One region of the Bradyrhizobium sp. BRP20 genome, then DNA from elsewhere that is predicted to be linked to it. Evidence: riboswitches for the same ligand, from Rfam matches in the RefSeq annotation. Region 1 holds a riboswitch; each other region holds the start of a gene.

Region 1 (5,827 bases):
GAGACTGGAATGCGCAAACTCAGGCGCCTGCTTCGACCGCTCAAGGATCCTCGCGCCGACAACACACGGCACGATCTGGTTGAGATTCTTATCATCGCTTTGGCGGCGACGCTGGCTGGCGCCAAGAACTGTACCGAGTTCGAGTTCTTCGGCAGGGGTCGAGAGGAGCTGTTGCGAGGGTTCCTGGAGCTTAGACACGGCATTCCCAGCCACGATACGTTCAGCACCGTTTTCCGCGCGCTGGACCCGAAGGGGCTGGAAGCCGTTTTGCGTAAGTTCAGCAAGGGCTTCGGCATCAAGGGCGTGGTCAGTATTGACGGGAAGGCCTTGCGAGGAGCCTTCACTCGTGGCCGGCGAGCCACGCCGCTTCATATGGTCAACGTCTGGGCGGCCGGCACGCGCATGGCGCTGGCTCAGGGAAAGGCTCCCAACCGCAACGAGGTTGCCGGCGTTCTCAAAGTCCTGGCTCTGCTCGATCTGGACGGCGCTGTTGTCACCGCCGATGCCTTGCATTGCCGACCCGACACCGAGCGGGCTATCCGCAAGTGCAAGGTCCACTACGTGTTGGCGATCAAGAGCAATCGCGGCCGGCTGTTCAAGGCGGCGAAGGCGCTCGTCGACACCGCCCGGAAGCCCGCGCGGGCGAGCCAGCGGAGGACAACCGCCCACGGCCGCACCGAGCGTCGGCAGGCCATCGTTACCTCGGCACCGCAATTGGCGAAGCAATACGGCTTCCCAGCCATCGCTGCCGTTGGCCGCATCGACAGTTGGCGGGCCAATACCGGCAAAGCCGCCAAGCACACGGTACGATACTTTCTGGCATCGCGTCCGCTCCCTGCCAAGAAACTGCTTGAGGTCGTGCGTGCCCATTGGGGTATCGAGAATAACTTGCACTGGGTTCTCGACGTTCTGTTCGACGAGGACGCATGCCGCAGTCGCAAGGGCCATGCCGCCGAAAACCTCGCAGCTATCCGCAAGCTGGCCATCAATACACTGCAGGCGACACCAGGCCCCGTGCGCACCAGCCACAAAATGCTCGAAGCCAGATGGAATAATGACTTCCTTCTCAGCGCTCTTGCCCATATGCGATAGCCCTACCATTCTGGGGAGGTCTTCGCTACAATGCCTCCTGATATGCTGCCCCGGCGACTACAGTTTTCCAAGACAGAATGAAACAGCATGACTCACCACGTGGATCTCGGACCCGGTGTGGCAAGCATACCAGCGCCAAGAAATCTTCCAAACCGTTCCGATCAGGGAGTGAGTTGGAACAAGTCCTACGAAGCCATCAACGCTTGTGGCCAAAAACCTCTTTTACGAGAATTACTCACGCAACTACGTCAGCCTGCTGTCTTTCCCACTATGGCAAGGATCGCGGCGGATACAACTGACCTAGGCGTCAAGTTCGACGAGGGCACGACAGCAACGTTTTCGCTCGATAGAGCTAACGCCGTTGTGCGAGCGATCGACACGTCTGACGATCAATCAAGGCACGAAAGCTCTCGCGCGATCCCAAGTTGCGTTGTCCAGTAGGTCCACGGCGGCAGCGTCGTGGTATCCAGTCGCGTTGCCTTGATCCGACAATCGCGAATCGCGGCGATGATGCGCCGAGAGCTGTTGGACACAAGAACATCAAGGAGCGCAGACAACATGCGATAATTGGAAAGCCGCTGTACTACGCATATGACTCTCGCAGACGAAAGCTCTCTCTGCCGGTGGCCGCGGACACGACGTTGGCAATGGAGGTTTCGCACTTAGCATGTGTTTTGACCAAGAAACTTACGAGAACCACTCAATACGAGACGAGGTGATGATTCCTTGCCTAGTCTGGACCTCGACGCGCGACACCTGGCAAGCTGTTTGCTCGTGCCGGAGCCCGGTTCAGGCAGCCATCGCCCGATGTTCGCCATGCCCTGACTTCTTCGCACTTGCAATCTCAGAGGCGTCCTCATGTCATTCCCTTCGCGGACGGTTGCACCCGAACCGTGTCGACCTTGAGAACGTCGGAGCTTCCTTTGGGAAGGGCGGGGCGGGTTCCAGATAGGGCGTGGAAGCGCAGAAGCCCGCCAGGAATATGTAGATCCAAGCATTGCCGACCAAGGAGCCTTCGTCCGAAGTGGCCGTCAACGTCAGCCGTCTGAGACAGGCGGAGATCTCGGAAGGGAAACCAAATGCACCCGGCGGGTCCCCGTCGGTGCATCCATTCCGCTCACCGTCAGATGTGTCGATGCCATGCTCCTCCTTGGAAGGCCAATGCCAAAACAGAGCCCCGAAAACGACATCATGACAGAAGAATCAGATATCAGATCTGCGAACGCAAACATTCGTGCAAGCACTGTCTGGACCATTGTGCTCGGCTTTGCCGCGGATCCGTTGATGCGTTGGAGCTGGCCTGACCCAAGGCAATACCTTAGGAGCATGCCTCAGTTCATTGACGCCTGTGGGGGCCGAGCATTTGCACATGGCACAGCCTACGTCGCGGGAGAGATTCGTGGCGCGGCCCTGTGGCTGCCTCCCAACGTGCAGCAAGACGAGGAGGCATTGGATGCAATCATGGCGCTATCCCTGCGCCCGGAGATTACCGAGGATATGGCACACTTGCGGCGGAGAATGGCCGAACATCGTCCCCACGAGCCACATTGGTATCTGCCGCTCATTGCCGTCGATCCGAACTGGATCGGAAAAGGGCTTGGCACGTTGCTGATGAAATACGCCCTTCAACGATGCGATGAGAACGGCATTGTTGCCTACCTCGAAAGCTCGAACCCTGAAAACATTCCCTTTTACCAACGTCACGGCTTCAAGGTCGTTGGTGAGATACAACACGGTTCTTCGCCGCCGCTCACGCCAATGTTGCGAACGGCTTCATTCCCACCCAGCAAGGCCGCGCCGCCGGATCGGCTCGTCACCCAGACTCAAGCATAGCTCATCCCGTTAGGATTGATTGCCAATAACCTGACATGACCGCGTTCGGTCAGGACGGCTTATGTTCGCGGCCAGACAACTGAGCACGTGAGGCGGCTCGCCCGGCCTGCGAAAAGCATACGAATCGCCTCTTCGGCAAAGTTGGCACGTCTGATGTGAGAGCTGGCGGGGTCAAATCCACTAAGCGTGGGACATTGCCACGGGCGGCTGCATCGATTGCGGTCGGGCTCCAGACAATTTTTGATCTAAGGGCCACAGAAAGCGATGAATGGCGAGACGCGTATGGCTACCGAAACCCGATCCGGCCCAACTCAATTCGCGGACCGCGAACCGATCGATGCCAACATTCAGGATGTCCAGGGTTGCTGTTCCCCTGTTGGAGAATTTGCGACGCCACTTCCAAAGGCTTGAGCACATCTTGGCCGATCGCAGGCGCTCGGTCGTCGAGCGCACCTTTGCGTGGCTCGGCAGATGTCGGCATCTCTGCAAAGACTTCGAAGGTTCCGCCGCTACCGAGCTCGCCTGGCCGCTCGTCGCCCATCTGAGGCTCCTAACTCGCCGATTGGCCAGGCCTTGAGACATCTATGCTTTTTGAGTGAGGCTCTCAGGACAGGCGCTCGGCGAATTTCGAACCTCGACCTCGGGGCTGCTCCAACTGGTTAACTTGACTGTGCCGTCTTGACGAGTCTGGGCAACGGCTTCTATATGTGGTGTCGTCGTGGTTTTCAATTCGCATATATGGTGGCACGGAGTTAAGGGGAACCCATTGTGCCGGCAGCGGCTATTCCGAGGCATTAGCGCGACAGCGCTGGGAAGACCCGCGAGCCAGGAAACCTACCGCGACAGAACCCATGTCCTCGGGCGGGGTGCCCGGTGGGTCGCTTGCAGCCGGGGACATTGGCCGGGTCTCCTCGCAAGTCGTCCGCACGGTCCCAGCCCCCAAATATCACGGGGTTGCCGATGTCGGCGTCTTACGATTTCGATCAGTATGGTCATCTCATTGAGCTGCCGAGTGTGCGGCAGCCCTCAGCGCAGGCAAAGCCTACCACACCTGAACTGTGTCTTGTGCAGCCCCCAGCATTGCCGGCTCCCCTGCCGAGGCCCCCCGCGCGATCGCCAACTCCGTCTGACCTTTCGCTCGATCGGTCGCGCGACGACCTGCTGACCTCGTTTGGTAGGCTGACGCTGACCGACCGCTATCTGCTCGCCGGCGAAGGCCTCCAGGACATGTTCGCCCGAGTGTCTTGCGCCTTCGCGGACAATGTTGCGCATGCCCAACGTCTATATGATGCGATGTCTCGGCTGTGGTTCATGCCGGCCACACCGGTGCTCTCCAACGGCGGCACGACGCGCGGCCTTCCGATCTCGTGCTTCCTTAACTCAGTGTCGGACTCGCTCGAAGGCATCGTCGGCACCTGGAACGAGAACGTCTGGCTTGCTTCCAATGGCGGCGGCATCGGCACCTACTGGGGTAATGTTCGCTCAATCGGCGAGAAGGCGAGGGGCGGCGTCACCTCGGGCATCATCCCGTTCATCCACGTCACGGACGGCCTCACGCTGGCGATCAGCCAGGGCTCGTTGCGGCGCGGCTCGGCGGCGGTCTATCTCGATATCCACCATCCCGAGATCGAGGAGTTCCTCGAGATCCGCAAGGCGTCTGGTGACTTCAACCGCAAGAGCCTCAACCTACATCACAGCATCAACGTCACCGACGAGTTCATGTGTGCCGTGGGCGCCGGCACCGCATTCGCTCTGCGCAGCCCGAAGACTAACGAGGTTGTCCGCGAGATCGATGCCCGCCAGCTGTGGCAACGCATCCTTGAGAACCGGCTGCAGACCGGCGAGCCTTATCTCTTGTTCATCGACACCGTGAACCGTGCGCTCCCCAAGCACCAGCGCGAGCTCGGCCTCAAGGTCTCGACCTCCAACCTGTGCAGCGAGATTACCGTGTCGACCGGCATCGATCATCGCGGCGAGGAGCGCACCGCGGTGTGCTGCCTGTCGTCGCTCAACCTCGAGACCTGGGACCAGTGGAATGAGGAGCCCGGCTTCATCGAGGACGTCATGCGCTTCCTAGACAACGTGCTCACGCACTTCATCACGGTGGCGCCGGACGGAATGAAGCGTGCCCGCTACGCCGCCCTGCGCGAGCGCTCCGTTGGCCTCGGCGTCATGGGCTTCCACTCGTTTCTCCAGGCCAAGGGCATTCCAATGGAGGGTACCCTGGCCAAGTCATTCAATCTGAACATGTTCCGAAAACTTCGTCGCGATGCCGATGCGGCATCCGTGGCGCTCGCTCGCGAGCGTGGCCCGTGCCCGGATGCCCTGGAACGCGGCGTGATGGCGCGCTTCAGCCCCAAGATCGCAATCGCGCCGACCGCCTCGATCAGCATCATCTGCGGCGGCACCAGCGCCTGCACTGAGCCGATCCCGGCCAACATCTACACCCACAAGACGCTATCCGGCGCCATCTCGGTGCGCAATCCGCACCTCGCTAAGGTGCTGGCCGCGAAAGGCGCCGACACCTCGGCGACCTGGGAGTCGATCATCGCGCACGACGGATCGGTCGCCCATCTCGACGTCCTGTCGGAGCACGAGAAAGCGATCTTTCGCACCGCCTTCGAGATCGACCAGCGCTGGATCGTCGAGCTTGCCGCCGACCGCGCCGCGTTGATTTGCCAGAGCCAGTCGATCAACCTCTATCTGCCGGCCGACGTCGATAAGTGGGACCTCCACATGCTGCACTGGACGGCGTGGAAGCGTGGGGTGAAGAGCCTCTACTACTGTCGATCAAAGTCGATCTCGCGCGCGGCGTTCGCCGGCAAGATTGCCGGGGATGCAACGCCGACGCAGCAGCCGGCGCGGCAGCGCACCGACTATGAGGAGTGCCTCGCATGTCAGT
Region 2 (5,827 bases), on a different contig from region 1:
TCGCTCTTGATTCATGTTCACGTGCGATCCGGCGCCGCGTTCGACGCTTAAACGCACTATGTCCGTTATCGGGCCGCATCTTTCGACGTTTGCTTTATGAAAGCTTGGCCCTCATTTCCAAGCTACGACCTGACGCTGCGTGAGGTTCAAGCGATTTCTTCCGGTGTGCGTATCGCGGTATCCTTCGAGCCTCGCCGGTCTCACTCAGTGGGCGCGCACTGCACCCTCTCTCGGCCTAAGGAGGAGATCCCCATCGCTCAGCCGCCAACTCGGCATGCGGGAGAAAGCCGAGCCTCGGAACGCTGTTTCTCACGCGATTGAAGAAGAAAAGCGCCTGTGAATTGTGACAGTCGAGTGGGAGTCAGGCGTGGAGGAGCAACCTGGCTATGCTTTGTGCCAACCCCCATCGGCAGACAGAAGGCGCTGCCAACGGTTTCGGCGAGAGCGATGACATTTTAAGTTCTTGCCACCGAAAGACCGACGTTCGAAAGAAATCTGGTCTCGCGTCCTATCTGAGATTTGGACGAAAGGCGCCACGGAGTCCAGCTCAACGCTCGCAGCGCAACTGAATCGGTATCGTTTGCGCAAACCGCAGAAAACCAGGAGCTCTCTTGAGAGCCAGCCGGGATGGTCGGGTAGTGCCGCGGCCCCGTTCGGAGAAGGCCCGGGTTTTTCATGACCCGGTCGGCGCGACTGGCGGCCGGCTCTTTCGTTGTACGCTTCCCCGTACTCTCGTGTGGAGAGTTACCCAGCAAGCCCGGCATGAGGGCATGCGTTTGCGCCAGGGAAATTTAAGGACAACCATGTGGAGCCGTGGCTTCTTCGTATACGCACCGGCGAGGGGTAAGCCGCCCGCGTGTTCGGACGATCGCGAGTGCCGTCCTGATGCCATTCGGTGCGAGGCGTCAATCCACAAATGGGTAGGCCCATCGCGGCATCCGAGCAGGTAGCTCTGGTGTGGTATGGCCGACTCAAGCTACACATCATTCTGAGCCACCTCACTACCCAATGGAAATGAAATGGTTTCAGCCCCCCGGGAATTGCCCGTCTCTTCTTACGCGCTTGAAGTGGATGGCCGACTCAGAGCTGAATTCGCAACCAAAGACGGCGCCAGGGCAGGTGGAGCAGAACTAAAGAAGCGTTTTCCCATGCTTCAAATCCGGATCTACGATGCGCAGACGAATGCGTGCGAGGAAATCTAGCGGGCGACTCAGTCCGGTCTTCGATGCCTCGCGCACGGCTCCGGCTCCTCGTTGAGGGCACTCGAAGGACCGGTGGTCAAGCCGGGGCCGCTAACACTGCCCCATTACCCTATTAACCGGTTTCGTCGCAGCAGTCGATCCCGCGTGCCACCTCGGCCTCGGAATGGTCACGCTCTTGCGGGTGCCAGTCAGTCGCGTGATGCGCGGTTCGCACGCCGGATGGCCCAGTCCCGTGAAGAATGGCGTAGAGAGCTGGTTCTCTCGCAAATGGTGTCCTTCCACTGCGTGGGGTGCGCCGAGGTCAAGCCGCTTCTCGCAAGGCGCACGCGCCGCTGAGCTCGACTCCTCGCAGAAAGAGTCGGAGGTAATCGTGCTGCCCCATTTTCTCGATGGCCGGCTGAAGGCCGCGGGAAAGCTCGCGACTGTTCAAGGTGTAAACACCGGTAAGTTTAGAGCTGATAGTCTTGCCGTTGCTCTGAGGCGTTCGGCCCTGCAGGAGCTACGGCGCGATCTTGCTCTGCGCGATCATTTACCGAGGCCTTTCGCTCCCTTCTAATCCTCCCGTTCCTTTGGCTCCATGCGAGCGAACCAGGAGCCAGGAGGAAAAGCCGCGATACGCTTGGCAAAGGAGGATTGCGGCTCCCAATCTTGTCCTTCACTCTTCTCGAAAGTGATGACCCCGTTGTATGTAAAATAGCGGGGCCCTGGGATATTACAGTTCACCACAAGCAAAACGCGCCACAGATCACCTTTCTCGGTCGGCTTGTCATTCTGCTTCGGCAAGTAGTCCACTCCAACAGGATCTACGATAGTGCAGCTGCCCTGCCGCAGAAGATCACCGAGCCGACCTTGCATGGTCGTCACAAAGTTGAAGTTGGCCGGGTCATGCAGAAAGCCAACATTTGCGTCCCTTTCGCCATCCTTGACTTCACTGGCGATCAACGAGAGCGCGAAGGCGCGCCAGCCCAATTCCATTGGCTTCGCATAGGACGACGCAAGTTCAATCGTCCCGTCGAGCGCGGCCTTCCAGGTGATAACGTACTCTTCGTCTGATTTATCATCCCGGTGCCTGGTCCAAGAAACAAAAACATATTCATTTTGGTCAAGTTCAGCGACGCCCCACATCCGAGGGACGAACTGTGCCACCTTCGAGACGTTGGAGATAACTTGTTCTATTGTCTCACCGTCTTGCGCTCGCCACGTTGACTTGACTCTTTCGACAAGGGGGCTGTCGTTAGCGCGAACAGTGTTGCTCGTCGCAGCCAGCCCGGCCAGGCAGATCAGGGATCGACTGAGCCAAAGCCATAGCGCGCGTCTTCCTGACGTTTTCTTCATAACCGTCGGCCTATCCGGTCTCATCCACACGCAATTCTAGAGCGGGCAACCTTCAACCTGTTATGCGCGAGCGCAAGAAGTTAGCGGCGACGCGACGGGGCGACCACTGGTTTTCCCGTGCGAGCAGGCGCTCCCCTCTATGTCACGCGCCGCTAACTTCACTGCCACCGACAGCCTCAATTTGCTGTGCTGGACATGCCCAGCAGGAGGACTGGGCATGCAGAGGACGTGCATTCTTCGTGCCAGATAATAGACGGCAATTCGCACCGGTTTTGCGTCCTCTTTGTCGACTTTCCGACTGGCGCATGTCTCGATGTTTCCGTTCAACCTCTCCAGCGCGGCTTATGCATCCCGTCACGCACCGGATGTTCGACGACACAGCGGAACGCCTCGGTGCCAAGTTCCTGATGAGAAGTGGCAGCACGTTTGCCGTCATTGAACCGTGTGGTTCGGTTATCGTTGCCGGAATGTGGGCTTTCGATCTCTGCCATGCCTTCGGGCACTTTCGGCCAAGGGGCCATGGCGCGTTTGGCGCTCCTTTCGAGACGTGCGGCGCTCCGGAGGTCGAGAACAGCCTCAGGCAGCGCGCTTTGTACTCGATGGCGAACGGCGCCAAGCCGATCTTCGCCGAGCATTTGGGGTGTGGCTGGCACCGCAAATCAAAGGTGCTGCCCGGGTATGTTGCTGGCTTAGCCAGGTGTCTTGGGCCTATTCAACACGGATCTGTTGGTCGAGAAGGTGGCTGGATGGCGCACGTGCTCGAACCGCTGGGAAGCCGGGACTGGCGACAAATGCGTTCTGCTCGAGGCAGCAATCCCGACCGCACAAGCCGCATTTGTCCCTTCCACCGATCTGCCATGCGCCCTGCGATGCTCATTGCGATATCGCTGATTGGAGGGCACTTCTACATCAGCTCAATGGTAGAGATGCACGGTCATTCGCGTAGCAGATGTCGCAGCATCAGCTTGAGACATAATCTGAGAGGTTGACGGAAGACTTCTCTTGCCGATAATCCAAGTCGTCGAGGTTCTCCGGTTTCCATTTGATCCGGAGCTAAGAGGGAAGCCGGTGAATATGCCGGCGCTGCCCCCGCAACTGTGAGCGGCGAGCCGCTGTCCAACGATGTCACTGAAGCCTGCGCGGCTTCGGGAAGGCCGGACAGCAGCGATGACCTGCGAGCCAGGAGACCTGCCCCGACACTATATTCGTCCACGGGCGGGGTGTCCCGGTGGTGCGCCAAGCAGCCGTCGCACCGCGCGACTTCCGCTGCCTGCGTCCGCCATGGCCTTTGCCCCCAACATGGGGTTAACGCTATGTCTCTTCTCTCCCTTCCTGTTGCCACGCTCGGAACGCCACGCATCGGTCCAAGGCGCGAGCTCAAATTCGCTCTAGAAAGCTACTGGGCCGGAAAAAGCAGCGAACAGCAGTTGCTCGAGGACGCAGCTGGCCTGCGTGCCGCGAACTGGGCCCGTCAGAAATCTATCGGCGTCACGGTCATTCCATCGAACGATTTCTCGCTGTATGACCAGGTGCTCGACACAAGTGTCATGGTTGGCGCCATCCCGGAGATCTACGCCTCGAAAGCCGAATCCGTTTCGCTCAAGACGTACTTCGCCATGGCCCGCGGTTCACAATGCGACGACCAGGATGCGAGTTGCGGTCACGGACCGCGCGGATTTGGCGCACCCGCGCAGGAGATGACCAAGTGGTTCGACACCAACTATCACTATATGGTCCCCGAGTTTCACAGGGGACAGACTTTCAGGCTATGCTCTCGCAAGCCGATCGAGGAGTATGAGGAAGCCAAGGCCCTTGGCTTTCAGACCCGCCCCGTCCTGATCGGGCCGGTCACATTCCTAAAGCTCGGCAAGAGTCCCGATCCCACGTTCCAGCCACTCTCACTACTGGATGAACTGATACCGCCCTATATCGAGGTTATGCAGGAATTGGCCAAACGTGGGGCAAATTGGGTTCAGTTCGACGAGCCCAGCCTAGTTCTTGATCTGGATGAGGGGACGCGAAAATCTTTGCGACATGCCTATGACCGGCTCGCCAAGGAGGGGCCGGCGATCAAGATCATGGTTGCCAGCTATTTCGGCGACCTCGGCGACAATCTGGACACCGCCTTGAGCCTGCCAGTTGCCGGGCTGCACCTCGATCTGGTTCGAGCGCCACAGTTGTTGCACCAGATCATCGCTGGCGGCCGAAGTGATCTCGTCATGTCGCTCGGTGTCGTCGACGGTCGGAATGTATGGCGGTCGAATTTGTCGTCGCTGCGCCAGCGGCTCGAACCCGCGATTGCGAAGCTCGGCAAGGATCGTGTACAGATCGCCCCATCCTGCTCGCTGCTTCATGTGCCGGTCGATGTTGAACTCGAGACCGGGCTCGCTTCCGACGTCAAGAGCTGGCTTGCTTTCTCGGTCCAGAAGATGCGGGAGCTTGCGATCCTAGCGCGTGCACTCGCAGGCGACCAGAATGTTGCGTTAGCTCTTGCCGAGTCGGAAGGTGCCGCGACTGTTCGCCGGACTTCGCCGAAAATCCGTGATGCCAATGTCGCTGTCCGGATGAGAGCGATCGACCAGACCATGTGTCGGCGCGCGAGCCCATTTGCCCGTCGGGCCGAGATCCAAAGCAATCGATTCGGACTACCGGCTTTTCCTACCACGACGATCGGATCATTTCCGCAGACCACAGAGATCCGGAATGCCCGTGCGGCGCATGCGCGAGGTGCGATAAGCGACGAGCAATACGACAAGTTCCTCAAGGAGGAGACTGCGCGCGCCGTACGTTGGCAGGAGGACATCGGTCTTGACGTCCTCGTGCACGGCGAGTTTGAGCGCAATGACATGGTGCAGTACTTCGGCGAGCAACTCGCCGGCTTCGTATTTACCAAGAGCGGATGGGTGCAGTCCTACGGCTCGCGCTGCGTCAGGCCACCGATCCTGTTTGGCGATGTAGCACGGCCGAAGCCTATCACCGTGGACTGGTGGCGCTACGCGCAATCACTAACAAGGAAGCCGATGAAAGCGATGTTGACCGGACCGGTGACGATCTTGAACTGGTCCTTTGTTCGTGATGATATTCCCAGAAGCGAGGTCTGCCGCCAGATTGCGCTCGCGATCCGAGACGAAGTCCGCGATCTCGAGAATGCTGGTGCGACCATGATCCAGATCGACGAAGCTGCAGTCCGCGAAGGATTGCCGTTGCGTCGATCGGAGTGGGCGGCTTATCTCGACTGGGCCGTCGATTGCTTCCGCATCTGTTCATCGGGCGTCGCCGATCAAACGCAA
Region 3 (5,827 bases), on a different contig from region 1:
CGGGTGCGGACCTCGCCATCGTCGTCAATCCCAACAATCCCGACGGGCGGTGCCATTCGCGCAAGGATCTGCTCGCGCTGTTGCCGCGCGTCGGCCGTCTCGTCGTAGACGAGAGCTTTGCGGACCCGATTCCGCAATTGTCGCTTGCACCCGACGCGGATCGACCGGGACTGTTGATCCTGCGGTCGTTCGGAAAGTTTTATGGCTTGGCCGGCCTGCGGCTCGGCTTCGCCATCGGTCATGCCGCCGACATCGACAAGCTTGCCGCCGTGTCGGGTCCATGGCCTGTTTCGGGCGCGGCGATCGAAATCGGCTGTCGTGCCTTGCGCGATCAGACTTGGGCCGAGGCGACGTCGGCGCGGCTCGCGCGCGACTGTGTTCGCCTCGATGCAATGGCGCATTCGCGAAGCTGGCGGCTCATCGGCGGCACACCGCTGTTTCGCTTGTACGAAACGGCCGACGCGGTGGCTGCGCAGGAGAGGCTCGCGCGCAGCCACATCTGGTCCCGCGTGTTCGCGCAACAGCCGACATGGCTGCGCCTCGGGCTCCCCGGCAGCGAAGCCGAATGGACGCGCCTTGCGCAGGCCCTAGCGCGCTAGCGCGAGCAGGCCTTCGACGTCGAGATGCTTTTCGATGTGATCGGCCAGCGCCTCGAGCGCGCTTTCGACGCTGGCGTGATAGGGCTCGTCGCCCGCGGGAATGTCGAGCTTGGCGAGGTAGGCCTTGCGGAAATCATCCGACGTGAACAGGCCGTGCAGATAGCTGCCCTGCACACGGCCGTCCCTGGAGATCGCGCCTTCCGCCTCGCCGTCCAGCTTGGCGAAGGGGCGGGCGCGATCCGGGCCGTCGGTGCGGCCGATGTGGATCTCGTAGGCCTGGATCGGCTGATCCGTCGCCGCGTGCACGGCCGTAACGCGCGTGAGGGTCTTTTGCGGGCTCATCACCGTCTCGACATCGAGAAGCCCGAGGCCCGGCGTGTCGCCCGCAGGTCCTTCGATGCCTTCGGGATCGGTGACGCTGCGTCCCAGCATCTGATAGCCGCCGCAGAGGCCGAGCACATGGCCGCCCCTGCGGTGGTGGGCGAGCAGGTCGATGTCCCAGCCCTGCGCGCGCAGGAATGCGAGGTCGCCGCGGGTGGATTTTGAGCCAGGGATGATGACGAGGAGCACGTCGCCCGGGATCGCCTCGCCCGGGCGCACCATCACGAGATCGACGCCCGGCTCGAGCTTGAGAGGATCGAGATCGTCGAAATTGGCGATGCGCGATAGCGCCAGGCAGGCGATCTTGCATTGGCCCGGCTTGCGCGCATCGCGCAGGCCGAGCGCGTCTTCGGCCGGCAGCTCGCCGGCGCGCGGAAACCAGGGCAGCACGCCGAGGCCGCGCCATGCGGTCTTTTGCTCGATCAGCCTGTAGCCGTCGTCGAACAGCGTGGGATCGCCGCGGAACTTGTTGATGACGAAGCCAGAGATCATCGCGGCATCGTCGGGCTCGATCACCGTCTTGATGCCGACGAGCTGGGCGATGACGCCGCCGCGATCGATGTCGCCGACCAGCACGACGGGCACATCCGCCTTGCGGGCAAAGCCCATATTGGCGATGTCGGACTTGCGCAAATTCACCTCGGCCGGGCTGCCGGCGCCCTCGACCAGCACCAGATCGGCCCGCGCCTTCAAGCGTTCGAAACTCTCCAGCACCGCGCCCATCAATGACGGCTTCATCGCGGCGTAGTCGCGCGCACGCGCCGTCGCGATGCGCTTGCCGTGCACGACGACCTGCGCGCCGACATCGGTCTCGGGCTTGAGCAGCACCGGGTTCATGTCGGTGTGCGGCTCGACGCCGGCGGCGAGCGCCTGCAGCGCCTGGGCGCGGCCGATCTCGCCGCCGTCGACCGTGACCGCGGCATTGTTCGACATGTTCTGCGGCTTGAACGGCAGCACCCGCAGACCGTGGCGCGCGAAGGCGCGCGCGAGGCCGGCGACGATGAGCGACTTGCCCACGTCCGAGCCGGCTCCCTGGATCATCAGCGCGCGTGCCATGATGACTTCAGAACTCGACGCCGGCCTGCGCCTTGATGCCGTAGCGGAACGGATGCTTCACGAGCGTCATCTCGGTGACGAGATCGGCGATCTCGACCAACTCGTCCTTGGCGTTGCGACCGGTGAGCACGACATGCGTCATCGCAGGCTTTTGCGTCGTCAGGAAATCGACGACTTCGGCGATGTCGAGATAGTCGTAGCGCAGCGCGATGTTGATCTCGTCCAGCACGACCATGCGCAGCCGCTCGTCGAGGATCAGCTCCTTGGCTTTCTCCCAGCCGGCGCGCGCGGCAGCGATGTCGCGGGTGCGGTCTTGGGTCTCCCAGGTGAAGCCTTCGCCCATCGCGTGGAACTGACAGAGTTCGCCGAAATGGCCGGTGAGTAGGCGCCGTTCGCCGGTATCCCAGGCGCCCTTGATGAATTGCACCACCGCACAAGGAAAGCCATGCGCGACGCAGCGGACGATCATGCCGAAGGCCGAGGAGGATTTTCCCTTGCCCGCGCCGGTGTGGACGATGATCAGGCCTTTTTCACCGCTCTTGGTCGCCATGATCTTGTCGCGAGCGGCCTTCTTCTTCGCCATTTTGGCGGCGTGGCGGGCGTCGGTTTCCTCGGTCGTGTGGGTTTCCGGTTCAGGCGTCATCGGTCCCGGTCCTTCGGCTTGACAAGTGGCGGCCACCGGCAAATGGTGGCCTGGCGTTGGTTCCTGTCCTATGACAGGCGAAGAGGGAATGCGATAGGGTCCGAATCCGCAAAGATTTGGGTCCAAAATGCAGCCGCCCCCGCGACCGTGACCGGAGAGATGCCCGAAGCCACTGAGTCCCGAAAGGGAATCGGGAAGGCGGGGATCGAAGGGCCAAAACCCTGCTCCGCAAGCCGGGAGACCTGCCAGCGCGGACGAGTTTTGGACCGGCGGACGGGGTGTTCCGCGACGGGGAAGCGGGCCTTTCTGGAGAATGGTCCGTGCGCCTCATCGCCTCCCGCTGTTATCTGGAAGAGGCGATGACCGTCACACTTCATGTCTGTATCACCTGCCGCGCCGGCCAGACGCTTGGCGAGGGCGAGACGACGCCCGGCAAGCGCCTGCATGGCGCGATTCTCGAGGCCGGCGTGCCCGAGGGCGTCAGCGTGGTTCCCGTCGAATGCCTGTCGGCGTGCAGCCAGGGCTGCTCGGTCGCGCTCAGCGCGCCCGGCCGCTGGTCCTATGTCTATGGCCGCCTGTCCGATGCGAATGCGCAGGACGTGGTCGCAGGTGCTGCGGCCTACGCGGCGGCGCCCGACGGAATCGTGCCCTGGCGCAGCCGTCCCGAAATCTTCCGCAAGCAGTCGCTTGCCCGTATTCCCCCTGTTACCGTCGTGCCGGAGGCCGCTGAATGAACTCGCTCGCAAAAGTCCCGGTTACGGTCGTCACGGGTTTCCTGGGCTCCGGCAAGACGACGCTGATCCAGCATCTGCTCAGCAATGCCGGCGGCAAGAAGCTCGCGGTGCTCGTCAACGAGTTCGGCAGCGAGGGCGTCGACGGCGAGATCCTGAAGTCCTGCGCCGATGCGAACTGCCCGGAGGAGAACATCGTCGAGCTCGCCAATGGCTGCATCTGCTGCACCGTCGCCGACGATTTCATTCCAACCATGGAGCAACTCTTGGCGCGCCCGGTGCGGCCCGATCACATCCTGATCGAGACCTCGGGCCTGGCGCTGCCAAAGCCGCTGCTGAAGGCGTTCGACTGGCCGGAGATCCGCTCGCGCATCACGGTCGACGGCGTGATCGCGCTGGCCGACGCCGAGGCCGTCGCGGCCGGCCGCTTCGCGCCGGATCCGGCTGCGGTGGAAGCGCAGCGCGCGGCGGACGACAATCTCGATCACGAGACGCCGCTGTCAGAAGTGTTCGAGGACCAGATCGCCTGCGCCGACATCGTGCTGCTGACCAAGGCCGATCTTGCGGGCGCAGCCGGAATCGAAGCCGCAAAAGCGGCGATCACCGCCGAGATGCCGCGCCGCGTGCCGATGCTGCCGGTCACCGACGGTGCGATCGATGCGCGCGTCATTCTCGGCCTCGGCGCTGCCGCCGAGAATGATCTCGCCGCGCGGCCATCGCATCATGACGGCGAGGAGGAGCACGAGCACGATGATTTTGCCTCGGTCGTGATTGACCTTCCGGAGGTCGCCGACATCGACGCGCTGGTCGCATCGGTCCAGAAACTGGCGCGCGAGCAGAACGTGCTGCGGGCGAAGGGGTACATCGCGGTCGCTGGCAAGCCGATGCGCCTGTTGTTGCAGGCGGTCGGCGAGCGGGTGCGCCATCAGTTCGACAAGCCCTGGGGCGCGGGTCTCAGACAGTCGAAGCTCGTCGTGATCGGCGAGCATGGCGATATCGACGAGGCCGCCATCAAGGCAGGACTTGGTCTTTCAGGATCTGGCATCTGATGCACGTCGTCTTCCGCGAGAGCCGCGGTCTTGAGGAGACCGCGACGCCAAGAGACATCGGCCAGGACCCGGCCGATCTCGTGGTGCTCTCGTATTCGGATTCCGATTTGGCCGCGTTTGCGGCCGGCTGGCGCCGCGGTCGGGGCAGCCTGCCGTCGCTGCGGCTGGCCAATCTCGCGGAGCTGCGTCATCCGCTGTCGGTCGACACCTATATCGAACGGACGCTGTCGCAGGCGCGGGGCATATTGGTGCGCCTGATCGGCGGGGAGTCCTATTGGGCATACGGGCTCGCGGCGCTCCAGCAACTCGCGCAAGAGCGCAACATCGTGCTCGCCGTGCTGCCGGCGGACGGCCGCGACGACGCGCGGCTGGATGCGTACTCGACCCTGCCGGTCTCGACGCTGCGGCGGCTCAAGGTGCTCTGCGACTCCGGTGGCCCGGTCGCCGCGCAAGCCGCGATCGCGCAGCTCGCGCTGGCCTCGGGCCTCTATGCCGGCCCGGTCATCGGCGAGATGACCGTGCCCGAGATGGGATTCTACGATCCCGCGCGCGGTGTCATTGCCGCGCCAGTTGGCGAGGGCAAGCCGCGCGCACTCGTGACGTTCTATCGCTCCTATCTCACGGCCGCCGATACGGGGCCGGTCGACGCCTTGATTGCGGCGCTGCGCGAGAAGGGATTTGACGCCTACGGCGTGTTCGTCACCTCGCTGAAGGCGCCGGCCGTTGCCGACTGGCTGCGCGCGCATCTGGCGCAACATCCTGCGGCGGCGATCGTCAATGCGACCGCGTTCTCGGCCCTTGGCGATGACGGCACGACGCCGTTCGATGCCGCATTCTGTCCGGTGTTCCAGGTCGCGCTCTCCACGGCGCGGCGCGAAGATTGGGCGGAATCACTGCGTGGCCTGTCGCCCGGCGATCTCGCGATGCATGTCGTGCTGCCGGAGGTCGACGGCCGCCTGTTCGCAGGCGTGGTGAGTTTCAAATCGGCCGGTCAGCGCGATCCCGATTTGCAGTTCTCGCATCTGGCGCACAGGTCCGATGAGGAGCGCGTGAAGGCTGTTGCTGGGCGTGTCGCGGCTTTGCGTCGCCTCGCCGAGAAGCCCGCCGGCGAGAAGCGGTTGGCGATCGTGCTCTCGAATTATCCGGGCCGTCCGCATCAGATAGCGCACGCCGTTGGTCTTGATGCGTTGGCGTCGGTCGAGGCTTTGATTTCCGATGTCGCTGAGGTCGGCTTCGATGTCGCGCCGGTCGATGCGCTCGGCGAGACGCTGCTAAGGCAGAGTTTGACCTGGAGCGTTGCCGATTATCGCGCTGCGCTTTCGCACCTGCCGCAATCCTTGCAGGACGATCTCGCGCAGGCCTGGGGTG
Region 4 (5,827 bases), on a different contig from region 1:
GCTGGCGAAGTCGCTGCGCGGCGTCACCGCGCCCGGCCTCGTCACCCCGCGCCTGCACAACGCGGCGTAAGAGATCAGCGATGGGCGGCCGGTGTGGCCGCCCATCGCGCTCGCGATGCTAACGCTCTCTCTGATCGGCATCGGTTGCGGCGATCCCGCGCAGCTCACGCGCGCCGCCGTTGACGCCATCAACGCCGCCGATCTCATCCTGATCCCGCGCAAGGGGACTGCGAAATCCGATCTCGCCGATCTCAGGCGAACGATCTGCGCCGGTGTGCTCACCAACAAAACGACGCGCATCGCCGAATTCGATCTTCCCGTGCGCGATGCGACCGAGGCGGACTACCGCAAGGGCGTCGACGATTGGCACGATGCGGTGGCCGCGATTTGGTCGCAGACGATCGCTGGGCATCTCGAAGATGAGGGCAAGGTCGCGCTGCTGATCTGGGGCGATCCTTCGCTCTATGATTCTTCGCTGCGCATTGCGCGGCGGCTCGACCCATTGCCGACAATCGAGGTCGTGCCTGGGATCACCTCGATCCAGGCGCTGTGCGCGGCGCATGCGCTGCCGCTCAACGACATCGGCGAGCCGTTTCTGGTCACGACGGGGCGGCGCTTGCGCGAAGGCGGCTGGCCGCAGGGCGTCGATACCGTCGTCGTGATGCTCGATGGCGGCACGGCGTTCCAATCGCTGGATCCAGAAGGCCTGCAGATCTGGTGGGGTGCCTATCTCGGCATGCCCGATCAGATCATCATGTCCGGCGCGCTGGCTGAACTGGGCGCGCGCATTGCCGCCGTGCGGCAGGACGCACGCGAGCGGCACGGCTGGATCATGGACAGCTACATCATCAAACGCAGGCGTTGAGCAGCATGCTTCCCGAATGGGTTACCCAGAACTGCCCCGAGGTCTCCGCTGTTCATCGCGAGGCGGCCATTGCGCGGCAGGCGCAACTGACGAAGCCGACCGGCGCGCTCGGCCGGCTCGAGCAGCTCGCAATCGAGCTTGCGGGCCTGCAGGCCACCGAGCAACCGCGCGCCGCGCGGGTGCCGATCATCATCTTCGCCGGCGACCACGGCATCGTCGCGCAGGGCGTGTCGGCCTATCCGCAAGCCGTCACCATCGCGATGATGGCGAATTTTGCTGCCGGTGGCGCCGCGATCTCGGTGCTGGCGCGCGAGCTGGGTTCGAGCCTCGAGGTGGTCGACGCCGGCACGCTGGCCGAGGCGCAGATCGCGGGAATCGTCACCGACAAGCCGCGCAGCGGCACCCGCGATTTCAGTGTCGAGGCTGCGCTCACGCCCACGGAATTGGCCTTCGCCTTCGAGGCCGGGCAGCGCGCGGTGGTGCGCGCCGAGGCCGGCCGGCCTGATCTCTTGATCTTCGGCGAGATGGGGATCGGCAACACCACGACCTCAGCTGCGATTGCTGCGAGCCTGCTCGGTGTGAGTGCCGACGAGATCGCGGGCAGCGGCACCGGCGTCGATGCGTTGGGCCGCGCGCACAAGGTGCGGGTGATCGATGCGGCGATCGCGCATCACGGCGTTGCGGGGGCGTCACCCGAAAAAATCCTGTGCGCTGTAGGCGGCCTCGAGATCGCGGCGATCTCGGGGGCGATCGTTGCGGCTGCGCAACGCCGCATTCCCGTGTTGCTCGACGGCTTCATCGTCTCGGTGGCGGCGCTGGCAGCAGTGCGCCTCAACCCGTCCTGCCAGCCGTTCCTGTTGCCCTCGCATCAATCGGCGGAGCAGGGACATCGGCTGGTGTTGCGCGCGCTGAACGTGCAGCCGCTGATCAGCCTCGATCTCAGGCTCGGCGAAGGATCGGGGGCCGCGATCGCGCTGCCGCTGGTCCGCTCGGCCTGCGCGCTTCACAATGGCATGGCGACGTTCGCGCAGGCCAATGTGCCGGATCGGTCGTCTTGATGCGGCTCAAGCCACGCGCTGGTTGACCGACACGACGCGCCAATCGCCCGCCAGCCGGTCGATCCGAGTCAGCGACAGCGGATCGACGACGAAGCGCAGCGCGGCTTCCGGTGTGAGATCGAGCGCGATGCAGAGCGCGGCCCGAATGGTGCCGGAATGGACGACTAGTGCCGCGGGGCCTGCGCCAATCTGCGACAGGCCGAGGCGGACGCGGGCGACCTGATCCGCAAAGCTTTCGCCGTTCGGCGGCCGTCCGTGCGCGGGATCGCGCCAGACCTGCGCGTAGGCCTCGCCGCCGGTCCCGGCGAGCTCGTCATGCCGATGGCCGGTCCAATCGCCGAAATCCTGCTCTCCGAATTCGCTGACCAGCTCCGGTTCGAGTCCCAGGGCGCGCGCCGTCTCGACCGTGCGCCGCGATGGGCTGGCATAGCCGGCGACATCCGCGGGCAAGAGGCGCCTCAGGGCCGCCAATGCAGCGTGATCGCCGAGGTCGGCCCGCGCATCGGCCGCATGGATCGTCCCGGGCACGCCCGCGACGGCCGCATGCCTGATCAACCAGAGGAAGGTCTCGCCTTCCATGCTCATCTCCAAGGAAGTTGGTTGCTGTGGCCCCAACGCCGCAACTGGCACATTGACTCTGTCTTGGTGGTAATCCTAGATGCTCACGACGGTTTTCCCGAGAGGGAATGAAAAGGGAATGCGGTGCGGGGAAAATGTCCCCAATGCCGCGGCTGCCCCCGCAACTGTAAGCGGTGAATCCTTCGTCACGAGCCACTGGGTCCTCGGTCCCGGGAAGGCGACGAAGCGGTCACGACCCGCGAGCCAGGAGACCTGCCGTCAGCCGTGGTCACACGCGAAGATGTCGGTCGGGGAGTACAGACATTCGGCTTCATCGGACGGCTAAGGCCGAAGGTGAAACCTCGTTCGCTGTGACGTGCCACTGACGTCATACCGAGGTTTTCACCTGTGTCTTCCATCCGTATCGCACGACCGCGCCGCGTCCTGCTGGTTTCCGCCGCGTTCACGTCCTTTGCCGCTCTTGGTCCGCCTGCCGCTCTGGCGCAGCAGGCCCGAGAGCCGCTGCCGCCCATCGAGGTGTCGCCCGCCCAGGCCCGCAAGCCGGCCAAACCGGCAGCAGGAACGGCGCAGAGCGCGCGCCGCGCGGCAGCGCGCAGGCCGGCGGCTGTATCCGCAGCGCCAAGACCCGTCACGCCGGATTCGACGCCGCAAACGCCGCTCAACTCCAACGCCGTTGCCGAAAGCGCCTCGCGGCTCGGCCTGACGGTGCGGCAGACGCCCGCGACCGTCGAAGTTGTCTCCGCCGAAACCATGCGCGAGCAGGGCTATCGCACCGTGTCCGAGGTGGCGCAGGGCGCCGCCGGCGTCACCTCCGGCGACAACCCCGCCGAACCTTCCGCCTTCTCGATGCGCGGCTTCACCAACAGCCAGATCAACACGCTCTACAACGGCATCAAGATCGGTCCGCAGAACATGACCTCGCGGATCGTGGATACCGCCAATCTGGAGGCGGTGGAATTCCTCAAGGGCCCGGCCTCGCTGATCTCGGGCGAGGGCGCCGCGGGCGGTGTCATCAACTTCGTCACCAAGCAGCCCCACACCGGAGCTGTCCGCAACGAGGCCGATTTCTCCTGGGACTCGCTGAATTCGTTCCGTGCCCATTACGGCTCCGGCGGCAGCACCAATGTGCAGGGCCTGGACTATCGCTTCGACATCAGCCGTTCCGCCCTCAACGGCTTTGCCGATGACACCAATGTCAAGACGTTCGGCACGTCCGGCCAGCTCAACTACCGTGTTTCCGACAGCCTCAGGATCTGGGGTGCGGTCGAATATCGCGAAGACCGCTCGAAGGCCTATTGGGGCGCGCCGCTGGTGCCGATCACCTTCAGCGGCTCGCATGCGACGACGGGGATCGTCTCCGGCAATTACGTCTCGAATTACAACGGAACCAATCTCGGTGCCGTCACCATCGACGACCGCACCTTCAACACCAATTACAACGTTCTCGATAACCGCAACGTGGCGCAGGAAGTGTGGCTGCGTGGCGGCTTCGAGCTGAAGCTCGCGCCTGACCTCACGCTGAAAAGTCAGGCCTATGGCTATGGCGCGGAACGGACCTGGTTCAATAACGAGATCGAGGCGTTCAATTCCACCACGAACCTGGTCGATCGCGAGCGTTTCTATGTCGCCCACAGTCAGCGACTGGTCGGCAACATCACCGACCTGATCTGGGACACAAATATTGCGGGCTTCGACAATCGGCTCGTGACGACGCTGTCGTCGAGCTATCTCGATTTCGTCAGGCCCGGCGCGGCAAACTTTCCCGGCGATTCCGTCTCGCTGGTCGACCCCAACCGCGGCTTCTACGGCCTGCTCACGACACAGCAGCAGACCGCGCGCATCGACAACGAGGCGCTGTCATTCGAGGACAGGCTCAAGCTGACGCGCAGCTTCGCGCTGATCGGCGGCCTCCGCGTCGAGCATATCGGGCTCGACCGCAATTCGACCGACCAGAACGGGATCGTGAAGGCGGGCTTTCCATTCACGAAAGACTGGGCACCGGTCACGGGGCGCATCGGCTACACCTGGGAGGCCGTTCCCGGCCTCACCTTCTTCAGCCAATACGCCACCGGCGCCGACGTCGCAGCCAACAACATCTTCCTGCTCTCGCCCACCCAGCCGCTCGATCTGACCACCGCGCGCACCTATGAGACCGGTGTCAAGCACCTGTTCTGGGACAATCGGGCGGAGTGGTCGTTCTCGGCCTATGACATCCTGCGCAAGAACGTCTATGCGGCCGCCGGCGGCATGCAACTCAACATCGCCGGACGACAGGAGTCGAAAGGCGTCGAGCTTGCCGCCTCGATACGCCCGATCGAGCCGCTGCGGCTGTGGGGCAACATCGCCTATGTCGATGCGCGCTATGCCGACTACAATTTTGCCGGCGGCTCGTTCTCCGGCAACACGCCGCCAAACGTGCCGCGTATCGTCGCCAATGCCGGCGCGTCGTATCGCTTCTTCACACCATGGCCGGTGGAGCTTGGCATCACCGGCCGTCATGTCGGCGACCGCTACAACACCGACGCCAACGTCGTGACGATGAAGGCTTACACCGTGGCCGACGTCTACGCCTTCGTCGACATCCCCAAGACGGCGTTCAATGCGGTCGACCAGGCCCGCCTGACCTTCCGTGTCCGCAACATCACTGATAAGCGCTACGCGATCTGGGGCGATCCGTTCTATCCGGACCAGATCCTCCTGGGCGCGCCGCGCACCTATGAAATATCGGCCGCGTTCAAATGGTGAGGCCCTGAGCGCATGATGGGCGCGATCGTCCTCACGCATCGCTGGCTCGGCATCGCGTTCTGCCTGCTGTTCGCGATGTGGTTCGCGAGCGGGATCGTCATGCACTTCGTCCCGTTTCCGTCGCTGACGGAAGCGGAGCGATTTGCCGGACTTGTGCCGGTCGATCGCGACGGGACGAGGATCTCGGTCGCGGACGCCGTTGCGGCGAGCGGGATTGCCGATGCCACGCGTGTTCGGCTGATCCAGCGGAGCGATGGACCGGTCTACGTCGTCTCGGGCTCCGCAGGTTCGCGAGCGGTTCGCGCCTCCGATGGAGGAGACGCGTCGGTGACATCAGCCGATGTCGCGCTCACCATCGTGCAAGCTTATTCACGTCAGCGCGGGCTCGACGCGCCGCGCGCCGCGATCGTCGCGCGGTCGGACTACGATCAATGGAGCGTGCCGAACGGTTTTGATCGGCATCGCCCCTTGTCTCGCGCCGCTCTCGGCGATGCCCCTGGAACGGAGGTCTACGTTTCGTCGCTGACCGGCGAAGTCGTCCTGGATACGACGCGCAGCGAGCGCGCGTGGAACTGGGCCG

The links. A riboswitch is a leader RNA that binds a small molecule or an ion and turns the genes downstream of it on or off. The one in region 1 is predicted to bind cobalamin.
Region 2: it holds a riboswitch for cobalamin, as region 1 does, so the genes downstream of both, metE (5-methyltetrahydropteroyltriglutamate--homocysteine S-methyltransferase) here and I6F33_RS30780 (ribonucleoside-diphosphate reductase subunit alpha) in region 1, are expected to answer to the same signal.
Region 3: it holds a riboswitch for cobalamin, as region 1 does, so the genes downstream of both, I6F33_RS20170 (DUF1636 domain-containing protein) here and I6F33_RS30780 (ribonucleoside-diphosphate reductase subunit alpha) in region 1, are expected to answer to the same signal.
Region 4: it holds a riboswitch for cobalamin, as region 1 does, so the genes downstream of both, I6F33_RS20085 (TonB-dependent receptor) here and I6F33_RS30780 (ribonucleoside-diphosphate reductase subunit alpha) in region 1, are expected to answer to the same signal.

The regions. Positions count from the first base shown of each region.
Region 1 is NZ_JADYVY010000017.1:107,878-113,704, forward strand. It holds gene I6F33_RS30765 (ISAs1 family transposase) at 10-1,092, shown strand; gene I6F33_RS30770 (N-acetyltransferase) at 2,284-2,925, shown strand; partial or broken gene I6F33_RS30775 (IS5/IS1182 family transposase) at 3,356-3,502, shown strand; cobalamin riboswitch at 3,628-3,782, shown strand; gene I6F33_RS30780 (ribonucleoside-diphosphate reductase subunit alpha) at 3,886-5,827, shown strand, end outside; gene I6F33_RS30785 (ribonucleotide-diphosphate reductase subunit beta) at 5,820-5,827, shown strand, end outside.
Region 2 is NZ_JADYVY010000018.1:39,936-45,762, reverse strand. It holds gene I6F33_RS31030 (thermonuclease family protein) at 1-15, opposite strand, end outside; gene I6F33_RS31025 (nodulate formation efficiency C protein) at 1,755-2,537, opposite strand; cobalamin riboswitch at 3,545-3,748, shown strand; gene metE (5-methyltetrahydropteroyltriglutamate--homocysteine S-methyltransferase) at 3,851-5,827, shown strand, end outside.
Region 3 is NZ_JADYVY010000008.1:107,889-113,715, reverse strand. It holds gene cobD (threonine-phosphate decarboxylase CobD) at 1-599, shown strand, start outside; gene I6F33_RS20180 (cobyric acid synthase) at 588-2,036, opposite strand; gene cobO (cob(I)yrinic acid a,c-diamide adenosyltransferase) at 2,044-2,679, opposite strand; cobalamin riboswitch at 2,720-2,944, shown strand; gene I6F33_RS20170 (DUF1636 domain-containing protein) at 3,039-3,413, shown strand; gene cobW (cobalamin biosynthesis protein CobW) at 3,410-4,459, shown strand; gene cobN (cobaltochelatase subunit CobN) at 4,459-5,827, shown strand, end outside.
Region 4 is NZ_JADYVY010000008.1:90,938-96,764, reverse strand. It holds gene I6F33_RS20105 (energy-coupling factor ABC transporter permease) at 1-70, shown strand, start outside; gene cobF (precorrin-6A synthase (deacetylating)) at 116-865, shown strand; gene cobT (nicotinate-nucleotide--dimethylbenzimidazole phosphoribosyltransferase) at 871-1,923, shown strand; gene I6F33_RS20090 (histidine phosphatase family protein) at 1,930-2,502, opposite strand; cobalamin riboswitch at 2,575-2,777, shown strand; gene I6F33_RS20085 (TonB-dependent receptor) at 2,890-5,247, shown strand; gene I6F33_RS20080 (PepSY domain-containing protein) at 5,260-5,827, shown strand, end outside.